DNA from 2 places in the Citricoccus sp. SGAir0253 genome. Region 2 is predicted to be linked to the other one. Evidence: predicted binding sites of a transcription regulator. Region 2 holds the regulator's gene; the other holds the start of a gene.
The links. The regulator LexA, encoded in region 2, represses DNA repair genes until DNA is damaged. The targets are predictions, from matches to a motif close to TCGAACANNTGTTCGA.

Region 1: the regulator LexA is predicted to act here: its motif matches at 3,317-3,332, upstream of E7744_RS08310 (DUF6504 family protein).

Annotation. Positions count from the first base shown of each region.
Region 1 is NZ_CP039424.1:1,866,746-1,874,446, reverse strand. Features, by position in the region: gene E7744_RS08325 (LuxR family transcriptional regulator) at 1-541, shown strand, start outside; gene E7744_RS08320 (aromatic acid/H+ symport family MFS transporter) at 683-2,104, opposite strand; gene E7744_RS08315 (maleylpyruvate isomerase family mycothiol-dependent enzyme) at 2,371-3,069, shown strand; gene E7744_RS08310 (DUF6504 family protein) at 3,536-3,865, shown strand; gene E7744_RS08305 (DNA polymerase III subunit alpha) at 3,865-7,701, shown strand, end outside.
Region 2 is NZ_CP039424.1:2,320,094-2,327,794, forward strand. Features, by position in the region: gene E7744_RS15835 (Ig-like domain-containing protein) at 1-2,463, opposite strand, end outside; gene E7744_RS10230 (histidinol-phosphate transaminase) at 2,544-3,662, opposite strand; gene E7744_RS10235 (LysM peptidoglycan-binding domain-containing protein) at 3,742-4,101, opposite strand; gene lexA (transcriptional repressor LexA) at 4,415-5,056, shown strand; gene E7744_RS10245 (hypothetical protein) at 5,116-6,189, shown strand; gene E7744_RS10250 (ATP-dependent DNA helicase) at 6,310-7,701, opposite strand, start outside.

The sequences.
Region 1 (7,701 bases), 450 kb from region 2:
GGCGATCCCCACCGACGAGGCCCGGCTGGCGTGGGCCCGCGGCCGGCTGGTGGCCGCCCAGGGCGACCCGGACTCGGCCCGCGAGCACTTCGAGCGGGCGCTGCTGCACCTGCGCGGGCTGCACCGGCCCTACCTGCGCGCCCGCATCAGCTTCGCCTTCGGGCAGAGCATGCGCCGGGCGGGCAAGCGGCGCCTGGCCTCCTCCGTGCTGCAGGTCGCCCGGGACCTGTACGACGCCCTCGGCGCGACGACCTACGTGGACCGCTGCGACCGCGAGCTCAAGGCGACCGGCATGGACACCTCCGGCGTGGAGGACCCCGCCGATCCGGTGCTGGCCGTCGTCGGCCGGGCCGAGAGCGAGCTGACCGCCCAGGAACTGGCCGTGGCCGAGCTCGTGGCGGCCGGGGCCACCAACAAGGAGGCCGCCCGGTCCCTGTTCCTGGCCGAGAAGACGGTGCAGTACCACCTGACGCGGATCTACCGGAAGCTCGGGATCCGCTCCCGCAGCGAGCTCGCCGCCCGCTACCGCCGCGGGGAGTGAGCTCCCCGGGACCGCGTTGCCGGCCCGCGCGCCGTCGGGGGCGGCCCCGGACATGCCACGGGCGGGCCGGCGTCGTCGACGCCGGCCCGCCCGGTGGTGGGGGGACCCCGGTCCCGCGCGGTGCGGGACCGGGGAAGGGCCTCAGGCCCGCGTGCCCGCGGTGTCCACGGTGGGTGCGCCCTGGCCGGTGCCCGGGCCGGCGAGGTCACCGGAGGAGCCGGCGGCGAGCTCCTCGGCCCGCTCCTCGGCCGCCTCGAGCCGGCGCTGGCGGGGCACCAGGATGGTGACGAGGGCGCCGAAGAGGGCGACCCCGCCGAAGATGTAGAAGGCGGTGCCGCCGGTGATGCCGGCCGCGGCGAGCCAGCCGCCCACGAGCGGGCCGAGGACGCCGCCGATCCGGCCGAAGCCGGCGACCCAGGACACCCCGGCCGCGCGGGCGTTGGTGGTGTAGTAGTTCGAGCTGAAGCCGTAGATCAACACCTGGGTGCCCAGGGTGCCCACGCCGGCGATCGCGATGTAGAGGAACAGGACCGGGGCGGGGAACTGGAAGGTCATCAGCACGAGGGTGATCGCGGCCAGCACGAAGGTGGTGGCGACGAGCCGCTGCGCGCCGAGGCGGTCGGCGGCCATCGAGGCGACGATCCCCCCGAGGACGGCTCCGCCGTTGAGGATCAGCAGGAAGGACAGGGAGTAGCTCTTGTCGAAGCCGTAGCCCTCCATGATGCGCGGCAGCCAGGTGTTCAGGCCGTAGGTCAGCAGCAGCCCGGAGAAGGACATGAAGCCGAGCAGGACCGTGGGCAGGAAGAAGGTGCGGGAGAAGGCCGCGGCGAAGCCGCGGCGGGCGGGGGCGGCGCCGGCCTGCTGGACGACGACCTCCTCGACGAGCGGGACGCCGGTGCGCTCGCTGACCCGGCGGGCGTCCTCGACGCGGCCGCGCGAGTGCAGCCAGCGCGGGGACTCCGGCAGCTTGAACCAGGCCAGGGGCAGCAGGAACAGGATCGGGGTGGCCCCGATGAGGAACAGCCCGCGCCAGCCGAGCGGCTCGAGCAGGCCCATGCCGAGCAGGGCGGCGATGACGCCGCCGGCCGGGATGCCCGAGTAGACGACGGCGTTGTAGAAGTTGCGGCGCCCGGCCGGGGCGAACTCGGCGATCGTCGCGCCGGCCGTGGCCAGCAGCACGCCGAGCCCCAGGCCGGTCAGGAAGCGCAACAGGCCGAACATCATCACGGAGGTGCTCAGCGCGGTGAGGAACATGCCGATCGAGAACCAGGCGATGCCGCCCAGGACCAGGCGGCGGCGGCCGAAGTGGTCGCCCAGGAAGCCGCAGGTCAGCGAGCCGACGAGGACCCCGAGCAGGGCGTAGGAGCCCAGGGCGCCAGCGGTGGCCGGGTCCACGGCGCCGATGTGGCCGGGGTCGTCCATGAGGGTGGAGAGCACGGTGCCGTACACGGTCAGGTCGTAGCCGTCGAACAGCAGCGCGAGGCAGACGATGGCGGCGACCCAGTTGGCGGTGCGTCGCTCCTTGGCGGGGTCCGGGGAGACGGAGTGATGAGCCTGTGGCATTCCCGGGGTTCCTCTCTGGTCGGGGTCACGGCCGGGTGGCCGGATCGGTGGCGGGACGGCAGTCGTCCCGGGACTGTCGACTACGGTTCCAGAGATGTGAGCGGCGTCATATGAGGGTTTTCCCCGGTGATCCGCCGGGGGGTGGGGGGTGCCGGCCCGGGGTCGGAATCGTTGAGATCCCCACGCTCTCGATGGTGACGGAATGCGTCTGGACGGTCCGGTGGGGGTCGTGGCCCGTGACCGGTCCCACGGATAGGGTGGCGTGCATGATCAACCCTGCGCGACTGCATTCCGACCTGTCCCGCCTCGGCCGGGAGACCGCCATGCTCGAGGCCACCGTCGCCTCCCTGTCGGAGGAGGAGCTCCGGGCCCCGTCGCTGTGCGAGGGGTGGAGCCGGGCCCACGTCGTGGCGCACCTGGCCTCCAACGGCCGGGCCCTCGTGCGGCTCATCGACTGGGCCACGACCGGCGAGGAGCAGCAGCCGTACCCCTCCCGGGAGGCCCGGGACGCGGAGATCGACGAGCTGGCCGCCCTGCCGCGCGAGGAGCTCGTGGCGCGGCTGCGCGAGGCCGGCGAGTACTTCGCGGCCCAGTCCGAGCGGCTGAGCGGGGACCTGGCGGTCGAGTCGGTGGACCTGCACGGCAAGGAGATCCCGGTGACCTCCATCGTCGCCCTGCGGATCGCCGAGGTCGTGGTGCACCACCACGACCTGGACACCGCCTGGACCATCGAGGAGGCGGACCCGGACTCGCTGCTCAACGCGGTCGAGGCGGCCGTGCGGACCATGCGGGCCAAGGGAGCCCCGGGGATGACGCTCGTGACCGAGGAGCGCGACGAGTGGGTCGTCGGGGACGGCGCCCTGCGCGTGGAGTCGGACCGGGAGGGCCTACTGGCCTGGCTGGCCCGCGGCGAGGCCGAGAACGTGGAGGCCGACGGTCCGCTGCCCGCCCTGCCGTCCTGGTGACGCCGGCCGTCCCGGGGGCTCCGTCCTCCCGGTGACGACCCCGGCCCGGGGGCGCTGACCCCCGGGCCGATCCGAGGCCGCGGCCCCCACGGGGCCGCGGCCTCGTGCGTGGGGCGGCGCCGGCCTCCCGCGTCCCCTGGTCCCCCCCCTGCCCCGCGGCCCGCCCTGCGGCCCGCCCCGCCGCCGAGGGGGCCGTGACCTGCGCTCTTATCGTGTCAGGCGCGGTCCGTAGCCTCCCCCTTGGTACTAGAACATGAGTTCTAATACCATGGTGGAGTACGGCCCGCCTTCCCCCAGGCCGTCTACCTCCTACCGCCAGTCCGGCCGTCCCGGCCCCGGACCGACCGTTCCTTCCCAGACGGCCGGTCCCGGAGCCCCGGGGCACCCGGACGCACCGCCGGCCCACGCCGGTGGTGACCCCACGGCACGAGAAGGCACGACGAGAACAGGGCAGGAACCAGGTCCCATGGGAATCTTCACGCAATCGGTCAGGGTCGAGTGCACCACCGCAGGGGTGCCCCGGCGCCTGGAATGGAACGGGCGGACGTACGTCCTGGCGGCCGATCCGGTGCGCTGGTACGAGCGGCGCCGCTGGTGGACCGAGGAGCGCCGGGCCGAGCGGGGCCGGGGCGCCGGGCTGGTGGACCACGAGGTCTGGCGCGTCCAGGTCCGCCTCGAGCGGGCCCGCAACGCGCCCCTGCTCACCCTGGACGTCTCCCACCACCTGGACTCGGGCCGCTGGCGCCTCGTCCGGATCCACGACGGCGCCGGTGTGCGGCTGCGGGAGAGCGCCTGATGGGTGCGGGCTTCCCGCACCTGCACGTGGCCAGCGCCTTCAGCGCCCACCACGGGGTGTCCTGGCCGGCGGAGCTGGCCGCCGCCGCGGCCGCGGACGGTGCCGAGGTCCTGGCCTGCACCGACCGGGACGGGCTGTACGGCACCGCCAAGCACGTCGGCGCCTGCCTGGAGCACGGCCTGGCCCCGGTGGCCGGGGTGGACCTGGCGGTGCGGTGGGGACCTGCCGACGCCGGCCGGCCCGGTCCGGCCGGCCCCCCGGCCCCGGGCGCTCCCGCGGTCCCCGGCCTCCCTCCGGCGCCCGGCGGTCCCGGCGCGCGTGCCGGCCGCATCGTCGTGCTCGCCCGCGGCGGGTGCGGCGGCAGCGGCTACCGGGCCCTGGTCCGGCTGGTCTCGGCGGCCCACGCCCACACCACGGGCGGCTCCGCCGGGGGCACCCCGTACGTCACGATGGCCGAGCTGGCGGCCTGCGCCGCCGGGTCCCACCACGGCGCCGCGCCGGAACTGTTCGTGCTGCTGGGACCGGGCTCCGACGTCGGGCGCCTGATGGCCGCGCGCAAGTACACCGCCGGCCGCGCCCTGCTGCGCCGCTGGAGGGCGGCCCTGCCCGCCGGGTCGCTGCGGGTGGAGGTGGTCTGCCACCTCTCCCCGCCCGGGGAGCGGCTCTCCGCCGCGCACGCCGTGCGGATGCTCCGGGCCGCCGGGGACGTCCGCGTGCCGGCGGTGCTGACCAACGCGGTGCGCTACGCCACCCCGGACGGGGCCGCCACCGCGGACGTGCTCGACGCCGTCCGGGCGCTGAGCTCCCTGGAGGCCGTCACCGACCTGCAGCCCAACGGCCAGGGCTGGCTGAAGCCGTCCGGCCCGCTGCACCAGGTCGCCCGCGAGGTCTGCCGCGAGGCCGGGACCGGCGCCGAGGGGGCACGGGCGCTGCTCGGGGCCACCCACGCCCTGGCCGAGGCGTGCCGGCTGGACCCCGGCCCGGACCTGGGCTGGGGCCGGCCCACGGTGCCCGAGGCCTCGGTGATCGGGATCGAGGGGGACCCGGTCGCCGTCCTGCGCGAGCGTGCCCTCGCCGGGGCCGGCGCCCGCTTCCCGGACCTCTGCCGGGGCGGCCGGTTCTCGTCCTCGCGGGCCGGCCGGGAGCTGGAGCACCGGCTGGAGCACGAGCTGGGGATCATCACCCGGCTCGGCTTCGCCAGCTACTTCCTCACCGTGGCGGAGGTCGTGCGGATGATCGAGGGGATGGGGGTCCGGGTCTCGGCGCGCGGCTCGGGGGCCTCGTCCCTGGTCAACCACCTGCTGCGGATCTCGAACGTGGACCCGATGCGGCACGACCTGGTCTTCGAGCGGTTCCTCTCGCACGACCGCTCCACCCTGCCGGACATCGACGTGGACGTGGAGTCCGCCCGCCGGCACGACGTCTACGAGGCGGTCTTCGCCCGGTTCGGCGCCGAGCGCACCACCCTGATGAGCATGCAGAACGGCTACCGCGCGCGCGGGGCGGTCCGGGACGCCGGGATGGCGCTGGGGATGGAGCCGGAGCAGGTGGACGGGATCGCCAAGCAGCTGTGGCGGTTCTCCGCCTCCAGCTTCCGGGAGGCCCTGGAGCGGATGCCGGAGCTGCGCGGGTTCGCCGAGCGGATCGAGTCCGGCCGCGCCGCCGGCCAGCAGCAGCTCGACCTGCTGGTGGACCTCACCGAGCGGCTGGACCGCCTGCCCCGGCACATCGCCATGCACCCGTGCGGGGTGATCCTGGGGGACGCGACCCTGCTGGACCGCACCCCCGTGCAGCCCTCGGGGATCGGGCTGCCGATGAGCCAGTTCGACAAGCACGACATGGACCCGATGGGCATGCTCAAGCTGGACGTGCTCGGGGTGCGCATGCAGTCCACCATCGCCTACACCCTGGAGGAGATCGAGCGCACCACCGGCCGGCGGGTGGACCTGGAGGAGGTGCCGCTGGACGACGACGCCACCTTCGGGATGATCCGCACCACCCACACCCTGGGCGTGTTCCAGATCGAGTCGCCCGGGCAGCGGGAGCTGATCGGGAAGCTGGCCCCGGTCGAGTTCAACGACCTGATCATCGACATCTCCCTGTTCCGGCCCGGGCCCATGCAGTCGGACATGGTCCGGCCCTTCCTCGAGCAGCGGCACGGCTTCGCGCGGGCCCGCTACCCGCACCCGGACCTGGAGCCGGTGCTGGCCGAGACCCACGGGGTCACCGTCTTCCACGAGCAGGTGCTGCGGACGCTGGACGTGATGACCGGCTGCGGGCTGGCGAGGGCCGACGAGTTCCGCCGGCAGATCGGCGGACCCCAGGAGCAGGCGGTGGAGGCCTGCTTCCGGGCCGCGGCGCTGGAGCGGGGGTACCCGCTGGAGGTCATCGACGAGGTCTGGGGCACCCTGCACGCCTTCGGCTCCTTCGGCTTCTGCAAGGCCCACGGCGCCGCCTTCGCCGTGCCCACCTACCACTCGGCCTGGCTCAAGACCCACCACCCCGAGGCGTTCCTGGCCGGGGTCCTGGAGCACGATCCCGGCATGTACCCGCGCCGGCTGATGATCGCCGAGGCCCGCCGGATGGGCATCCCGGTGCTGCCCGTGGACGTCAACGCCTCCACCGAGCACTTCCGGATGGAGTGGGTGCCGGCGCATCCCGAGGTGCCCGGCACCCGCTGGGCCCCCGAACGTCCCGAGGCCGGCGGGGGCGACCGTCCCCCCGGCCGGTGGGGGATCCGGCTGGCGCTGACCGCCATGTCCGGGCTGAGCGAGGCGGAGGTGCGGCGGATCGTGGCGGGGCAGCCGTACGCCTCGCTGGCCGACGTGCGCGACCGCGCCCGGCCCACCCGCCGCAACCTCGAGCGGCTGGCCCAGCTCGGGGCGCTCGACTGCCTGCTGCCCCCGGGCGGGGCCTCGCGGACCGACCTGGTGCACCACCTCGAGCTGCAGCACGCCGGCGGCTCGGCGGGGGTCCTGGGCGAGACCCCCACCGGACGCCGGCGCACCGCCGCGCGACGGCAGGTCGAGGGCCAGCTGTCCCTGGACCTGCCGGACACGGAGGCCGCGGCGATCGTGCCGATGTTCCCCGCCCCGAGCCGGGACCAGCGGGTGCGCACCGAGCTGGACCTGACGGCGATGGACACCACCGCCCACCTGATGGAGTCGCACCGGCCCTACCTGGACGCGCTCGGGGTGACGGCGGCGGAGGACCTGCTGCGCCTGCGCTCGCAGTCACGGGTCCTGGTCGCCGGGGTGCGCGTGGCCACGCAGACGCCGCCCATGCGCAGCGGCAAGCGCGTGGTCTTCATCTCCGTGGACGACGGCACGGGGTGCGTGGACGCCTCGTTCTTCACGGAGGCCCAGCACGAGACGGGGGAGATGCTCTTCTCCGCCCGGCTCCTGCTGATCGAGGGCACCACGCGCCGGACCGGCCCCCGGGCGATCAGCCTGCAGGCCGTCCGGGCGTGGGACCTGCACCGTCCCGAGACGCTGCCGGACCCCGACTACCTGGACGACAGCCGCGAGCAGTGGCGGGCCTGGCTGCGGCGTGACCGCGCATCGGCCTGGGCCGGCAGGGCGGGAGGGTCCGGGGGTGGCGGTGGGGCCGGTGGCGGTGCCCCCTCCCGGGGGCCGGCCGACGTCCCCCACCACGACACCGGCGACTGGCCGGTGAAGGTGCGCGGCGCCGTCGGGCTCCCGCCGGAGAGCTCGGCGACCGGGGGCGACCGGAGGGGGAGCCCCGGTCCGGGGAGCGGCCGGGACGGGAACGGCATGGCCCCGGTGCCCCGCGTCCGGCGGGACGATCGCCGGGACGATCGCCCAGGCGATCGGGAC
Region 2 (7,701 bases):
GTTGGCCAGGACGTCGACGGTGGTGATGTCCCCGGCGCGCACCACCGCGGTGTCGGCAGTGGCGACCGGGGGGTGCAGCGTCGCGGGGGACGGCAGGGGGACGACCGTGACCTCGCCCGTCGAGGTGCCCTCGGCGTTCGCGACCCGGTAGGTGACGGTGACCGGCCGGGCCAGTCCCCCGCTGTCCACGATGCGCACGTGGTGGAAGTCCTCCACGGCCACCGTGATCGGGGCGGGCCCGCCGTCGTGGCCCCGGGCCTCCTCCACGCCCTGGACCACGAGCAGCCCGCCGCCGGGGTCCGTGTCGTTGCCCAGCACGTTGACCAGCGTGTCGCCCCCGGCCGGCAGCAGTGCGGTGTCCCGGACCGCCACGGGCAGCCCGGCCTCGGCGTCCTCCTCGAGCACGTCCACGCGCACCAGCCCGGGGGCGGAGTCGAACTCGTTCGCGGCCACGTACTCGAGGTAGTGGGTCCCCGGCGCCCCGCCGGTGACGTTGACGGTGCCGGCGGCGCTGCTGTAGGAGACCTGCGCCTCGGGGACCGTGCCCACGTAGGCCAGGCGCAGTTCCCCGCCGAGCGGGTCGTCGTCGTTGTCCAGCGGTCTCAGGGTGGCGTCCTCGCCGCTGCGCACCGTCACGTGGTCGGCCACGGTGACCGGCGGGCGGATCTCGCCGCGGTCCAGCACCTCGACCCGGACGGTGCCCGTGGCCGACTCCCGGCCATCCGACACGGTCAGCTGCACCTCGCGCGTGCCCGGATCCCCGGTGTTGTCCTGGAACACCAGCTGCCCGTCCGGACGGGTCCGCACGGAGTCGGGGGACTCGGCGACGGCCCCGGTGAGCTGCAGGTCGTCCCCGTCCGGGTCGGTCCAGTCACCCAGCACCTCGGCGGAGACCGACCGTCCGGCGGGCACCTGCAGCACGGGCACCCGCTGCTGGACCGGGGCGCCGTTGCGCTCGTCCGGGACCACGCGCAGGGTCAGGGTCGCCGCGTCCGTCCCACCCCGGCCGTCGTCCGCGACGTACGACACGGTCGCGGTGCCGGACGCGGACTCGGGGACCACCACCTGCAGTCCCACACCGTCCAGGATGGGCTGGACGGTGCCCAGCGCAGGCTGGTCGCCGTCGAGGCGGGCGGTGAGCAGGTCGCCGTCGGGGTCCGAGTCGTTCGCCAGCACCGGGAGCTGGGTGGTCCTGCCGGGGCGAACCCCGAACGAGTCGTCGACGGTCACGGGCGCACGGTTCTCCTCGTCCCGCTCCGGCAGTGCCGTCTCGCGCGTGACCTCCTCGGAGTCCTCGTCCTCCTCCTCGCCCTCGCCCTTCGGCGGTTCGAGGTCCTCCCAGTTCGCCACGACCTTCATCTGCTCGAGCACCATCCAGGTGGTGCCCCCGGCCGTGTCGTTGAGGACCACCTTGTCCCGGTTGACCCGGAAGACCAGCTCCGCACCGGGTCGCATGTCGACCAGCGGGAGCACCTCGTCGTCCCGGTCCCCGGCGCAGTCGCGGAGGTAGTAGCCGGTCGCCGACGAGGCCGCGTGGGTGCACCCGGCCACTCGCACGGGCGCCGTCGACTGCGCCGGCCCGGCGGTCCCCCCCGGTCGGGACGCCCCGGCGCCGGGATCCCCCGGGGCCGCGATGGGCAGGGCGGTGACGGTCCCGGAGCCGAGGTCCACGGTCAACAGCTCCCGCGTCGTGGCCAGGGCCACGGCCGTCGCCTCCGGACCGGCCGGCTGGGGGACGGCACCGACGAGGCGGTCGTCCCGGATGCTGCCCCCCGGCCACGCGAGGCGGCCGGCATCGGCGTCGACGACGACGGGCACGTCCCCCACCGCGGTGACGGTGGGCTCCCCCATCGCCTCCAACCCGTCCAGTCGCTCGACGCCGGACTCCTCGAAGGCCCCGCCGGGTTGCCCGGGCGGCGCGAACCGGTGCACGGTGTCCTCGTGCAGGTCCGCCACGAGCACCTCGCCGGCCAGGGAGGTCGTGGAGGCGACGAAGCCCTCCCCCTCGTAGAGCGGGTCCTCGCCCGGGACCTGGAGGGTGGGCGCCGCGGTGCCGGCGAAGACCCTTCCCTCCTCCTGGTCGCTGGCCGAGATCGACCCGCCACCCAGGGCGAAGCCCGCGGTGGCCGGCATCATCACCTGGTCGCCCACGGCCATGGCCACCGGGTCGAGGCCCACCAGGGCACCGGAGGCCGGGTCGAGCATCACGGCGACCGCGTCCTGCTGGTGCAGCTGCGCGTCCTCGAACGGGGGCCTCAGTCCGCCGTCCAGCGTCCGGGAGGGGTGGTTCAGGTGGCCGACGTACCCACCGTCCTCGTAGGTGACCCAGATGCCGCCGTCATGCAGGTCCATCTCGGCCGCCTGGAAGCCCGGGTGGAGCATCGCACCGGTGACCACGAGCGCTCCGACCGCCGTGAAGGCCACCGGTGCCGTGTACGCGCGCTTCCAGTCCGGCCGTGCCACGGCCCTCCCCCCACAGACTTCGGGCCCCTCCCCGCGAGGGCCCCTCCCAGTCTACGGGCCCGGCCCGGCATGCTGCCACGTCAGGACCGGTGGAGCACCTCGCGCAGGGCGGTGAGGAACGCCGTCGTCTCCGCCTCGGTGCCGGCGGTGACGCGCAGGTGCCCCGGGATGCCGACGTCGCGCACCAGCACGCCGTGCTCCAGCAGGCCCCGCCAGACGGCGTGCGAGTCGTCCAGTCCGCCGAAGAAGACGAAGTTCGAGTCCGAGATCGCCGGGGACAGTCCGAGCTCGCGCAGGCCCGTGACGATCCGGTCCCGCTGGGCCTTGATGTCCTCGACGTTCTCCAGCAGGACGTCATAGTGCTGGAGGGCGGCGTTGGCCGTGGCCTGGGACACGGCGGAGAGGTGGTACGGCAACCGCACGAGGCGCAGGGCGTCGGTGACCTCCGGGGCCGCGGCGAGGTAGCCCAGGCGTGCCCCCGCGAGGGCGAAGGCCTTGGACATGGTCCGGGTGACCACGAGCCGCGGGCGGCCGGGCAGCAGCGTCAGCGCGGAGCGGGTCCCGGCCAGGGCGAACTCGGCGTACGCCTCGTCCACCACGACCATGCCATCGAAGGCCTCGGCGGCCTCGTAGACGGCCTCCACGACGTCCAGTCCCAGCGCCGTGCCCGTCGGGTTGTTCGGGGAGCACAGCAGCACCACGTGGGGGCGGTGCTCGCTCACCTGGGCCGCGGCGGAGGCCGCCGTCAGGGAGAAGTCCTCACCCCGCTCCCCGGCCACGTAGGCGGTGTCCGTGCCGGCGGCGAGCAGGGGGTACATCGAGTAGGTCGGCGGGAAGGACAGCACGCTGCGCCCGGGGCCGCCGAAGGCCTGCAGCAGCTGCTGCAGGATCTCGTTCGAGCCGTTGGCGGCCCACAGGTTGTCCGCGGACAGCCCATGCCCCAGGTACTCGGCCAGGCGCTTCCGCAGCTCGGTGAACTCCCGGTCCGGGTAGCGGTTGAGGGTGACGGCGGCCTCGGCCACGGACGCCGTGATCGCCTCGACGACCTCCGGGGGCACGGGATGCGTGTTCTCGTTCGTGTTGAGCGCGACGGCCACGTCCAGCTGGGGCGCGCCGTAGGGGCTCAGCCCGCGGAGGTTCTCGCGGAGGGGCAGGGCGGCCAGGGCCTCCTGGCTGGACAGGGAATCGTCGGTGCTCACCCGGTCCAGTCTAGGACCGGCCGCGGCCACGCCCCGCTCCGGTCTCGCCGGTTTACGCCGCCGAGGCCGGCGGCGGGGGTCAGCCCGCGGCCGGGACGAAGAGGACCTGCCCCGGCTGCAGGTCCGGGCCCGAGAGGTCGTTGAGCTCGCCGATGCGCAGGATGGTCTCGTTGCGCGGACCCTCCGGGACCGCCTCACCGGCCAGGGACCACAGCGTGTCCCCGTAGTCCACGGTGACCGACCGCAGGGCGGGGGCGGAGCGCTCGGGCGAGGCGGCCGCGGGGGCCACGGCGTGGGCGCCGAAGAACACGGCGGCGGCCGCGGCCAGCACGGCCAGCACGATGACGGGCAGCCCGAGCAGCAGGAGGCGGCCGCGGCGGTTCAGGCGGAACCCGGCGACGCGGTGGACGGGGACCCCGATCGATGCTGCAGTGCTCATGCTCTCCTGCCTCTCCGCCCGGCGAGCGGGCTGATCGAACGTGTGTTCTAGTTCCTCGTTGCCATGTCTAGCACGCATGTTCGAGACACGCCAAGCGAAAGTTCGAACATACCTTTGAATCCGGCCGTCTCCTCCCGTAGCATCGGGGGCAGGACGTGGCGTGACGCCGCCCGGCGGGACGGCCACGGCACAGCCCAGTCGGCCCCACGGACACGATAAGAACGGACCCACGCATGGCCACCCGGAACCCCTTGCCCACGCCAGACGCCCCGTCCCCGACCGCGGCGCGTCCCCTCACCCCCGCCAGCGGGTCATCCTGGGCTCGATCCGGTCCGCCATCGCCCAGCACGGCTACCCGCCGTCCATGCGGGAGATCGGCGACGCCGCGGGCCTGGCGTCCCTGTCCTCCGTCACCCACCAGCTGGGGCAGCTGGAGAAGTGGGGCTACATCCGCAAGGACCCGGGCCGGCCGCGGGCCATGGAGGTCCTGCTCGACGAGGACGGCCGGCCCGTTGCCGGCGGTGCTCCGGAGGCCGCGCCGGCGCCGGTGGCCACGCTGCACACGGGCGCCGTCGAGGGGCACGGGGTGCCCGTGCCGCTGGTCGGCCGCATCGCCGCCGGCGGCCCCATCCTGGCCGAGCAGCAGGTCGAGGACGTCATGACCCTCCCCCGGCAGCTCACCGGCGAGGGCGAGCTGTTCATGCTGCGCGTCTCGGGCGACTCGATGGTGGACGCCGCCATCTGCGACGGCGACTGGGTCGTGGTCCGGCGCCAGCACGCCGCGCAGAACGGGGACATCGTGGCCGCACTGTTGGACGACGAGGCCACCGTCAAGACCTTCCGCCAGCGGGACGGCCACACCTGGCTGCTGCCGCAGAACTCCGCCTACGAGCCGATCCTGGGGGACGAGGCGACGGTGATGGGCAAGGTCGTCACCGTGCTGCGCTCCCTCTGACCGGGGCCCGGCACGGGGACGCACCGTGCCCGGGTCGATGACGAACGGAGGAGGATCCGATGAGGAACCACCGTCCCTTCCCGACCGGCGTGCGCGTCGCGGACGCCGAGCGCTTCGTGTTCACCCATGCCCGGCTGCTGGAGCGCCGGCGGGTGGACCTGCTGCTCCACGGCGGGGACCAGGACGGGGTCCTCGCCGCGCTGGGGGCCTACCGCAACCCGGACGGCGGCTTCGGGCACGGGCTCGAGCCGGACCTCCGGTCCCCGCTGAGCGAGCCGCTGTCCACCCTGGCCGCCCTGGACCTGCTGGCCGGCTGGGGGCTGGCCGACCACCCGTGGGTCCGCACCGGCCTCGAGTGGGCCGCCGCCACGTCCGGCCTCGACGGGTCCCTGCCGTTCATGACCGAGCCGTCCCGGCCCTGGCCCCGGGCGCCCTGGGTCGAGCCGGGCCCCGCCGGCTCCCTCCTGACGTTCGGCTTCGCCGCGGCGGCGCTGCGCACGGGCTTCACCGGCGGCTGGTCCGAGGCGGCCGTCGCGTGGTGCCACGCACGCCTGGGCGGCCCGGCGCCGCTGCCCGCCTACGAGGTCAAGTACGCGCTGCGGTTCCTGTCCGCCGAGCTGGCCGTGCTCGGCGCGTCCGCCTCCGCGCCCGGGGCCGACGCCCCGCCCGCGCTCCCCGCGACGGCGAGCCCGGCGCCCGATGACCCCGCCCCACGCGCGTTCCCCTCCGCCGCGGCCTCCGCGGGTCCCGGCGTCCGGGCCGCCGAGGCGGTCCGGGCGGACCTGGCGCGGCTGCGCGAGCGGCTCGGGGAGGACGGCGGCCTGCCCGTGGCGGGCGGGGCGGAGGGCGAGCGGCTACGCCCGTGGGACTTCGCCGGGGATCCCTGGTCCGGCACGGACCCCCGGTCGGGACCGGACGGCTCCGGGCCGATCGGGGCTGCGGGCGGGGCGGCCGGGGCCGTCTTCACGGCCGCGCAGCTGGCCGCCGACCTCGAGCGCGTCGCCGGCGGCCAGCACGCGGACGGCGGCTGGACGGTCGACTGGCCGGCCTGGTGCCCGGCCCAGGGCCACGAGTGGCGCGGGATCCGCACCGTGGAGTCCCTCGAGCTGCTCTCCGCCGCGGCGCCCGCCTGACGGCACCGCGCCCGCCTGACGGCACCGCGCGCGTCGAGACCGTCCCGCGTCGAGACCGTCCCGCGTCGAGACCCCGTCGAGGACGCCCCGTCGGGGGCAGCCCCGGGGCCGCCCGGTCCCTCAGCCGCGCAGCCGCCCGAGCACGCCGCGCACGACGGCGGGGTCCGTGGTCGGCCAGAAGTCGGGCAGCGTGGACCGCAGGAACCCGCCGTAGCGCTCGGTGGCCAGCCGCGGGTCCAGCACGGCCACGACGCCGCGGTCGGTGGCGGTCCGGATGAGCCGCCCCGCGCCCTGCGCCAGGCGGACGGCCGCGTGGGTCGCGGAGACGGCCATGAACCCATTGCCCCCGTGGCGGCTGACGTCCCGGGAGCGGGCCGTGCCGAGGGGGTCGTCCGGCCGGGGGAACGGGATGCGGTCGATCACCACGAGCCGGCACGAGGGGCCCGGCACGTCGACGCCCTGCCACAGGCTCATGGTGCCGAAGAGGCACGTGTCCGGCTCGGCGGCGAACCGGCGGACGAGGGCGGACAGGGTGGCGTCCCCCTGGCACAGCACCTCGGGGGCGGACCCCAGCCGGGAGCGCATCTCCGCGGCGGCGTCCTCCGCGGCCCGCCGGGAGGAGAACAGGCACAGCGCCCCGCCCCCGGAGGCCCGCAGCAGCTCCTCGAGCTCGTCGTAGGACTCCGGTGCGGCGGTGCGCCCGGGGCGGGGCAGGTGCCGGGCCACGTAGAGCACGCCCTGGCGCGGGTAGTCGAACGGGCTGCCCACGTCCACGCCCGTCCACCGGGGCGCCCCCTCCCCTAGCAGCCCGAGGGCCCCGGCCACGGGGTCGAAGGAGTCGCCCACGGCGAGGGTCGCGGAGGTCAGCACGGTGGTCGCCTGGCCGAACAGCCCATCCCGGAGCCGGCCGGCCACGGACAGCGGGGCGACGGAGAGCATCGGCGCCGCCGTCTCGTCCCCGGGCACCCAGCCGGTCCCCGGCTCGAAGCGGCCCGGGCGGGAGGCCCACAGCACCTCCGGGTACTCGGCCTCGGGGGTGGTGCCGAGCATGCGCTCGGCCACCTCGAGGACCTCCTGGAGGCGGGAGCGGGCCATCTGGCGGCCGCCGTCGGCCGCGGTGTCCCCGGCGGACCCGCCGCCCTTGGAGTCGCTCAGCGCCTGGCGGGCCGCGGCGGCCACCGCGCGCAGCGCGCCGGCCTGCACCTCGTCCGGGCCGCGCGCGATCAGCCCGGTGGGCGTGGCCGCGAACGCGGCGTCCAGCCCGGTCCCGGCCTGGACGAGGTCCTCCACCGCGACGGCGGTGTGCTTCCGGGCCGAGGACGCCGCCGCCTGGACGATGCCCCCGGACAGCTGTCCGGTGACCGCCCCGGTGACGCGGTCCTGCAGCTCGTGCGCCTCGTCCACGACCACCGCGTCGAACTCGGGCAGCACGGCCAGTCCCTCGAACGCGCTGAGGGCGAGCATCGCGTGGTTGGTCACCACCACGTCGGCCTCGGCGGCGTCCGCGCGGGC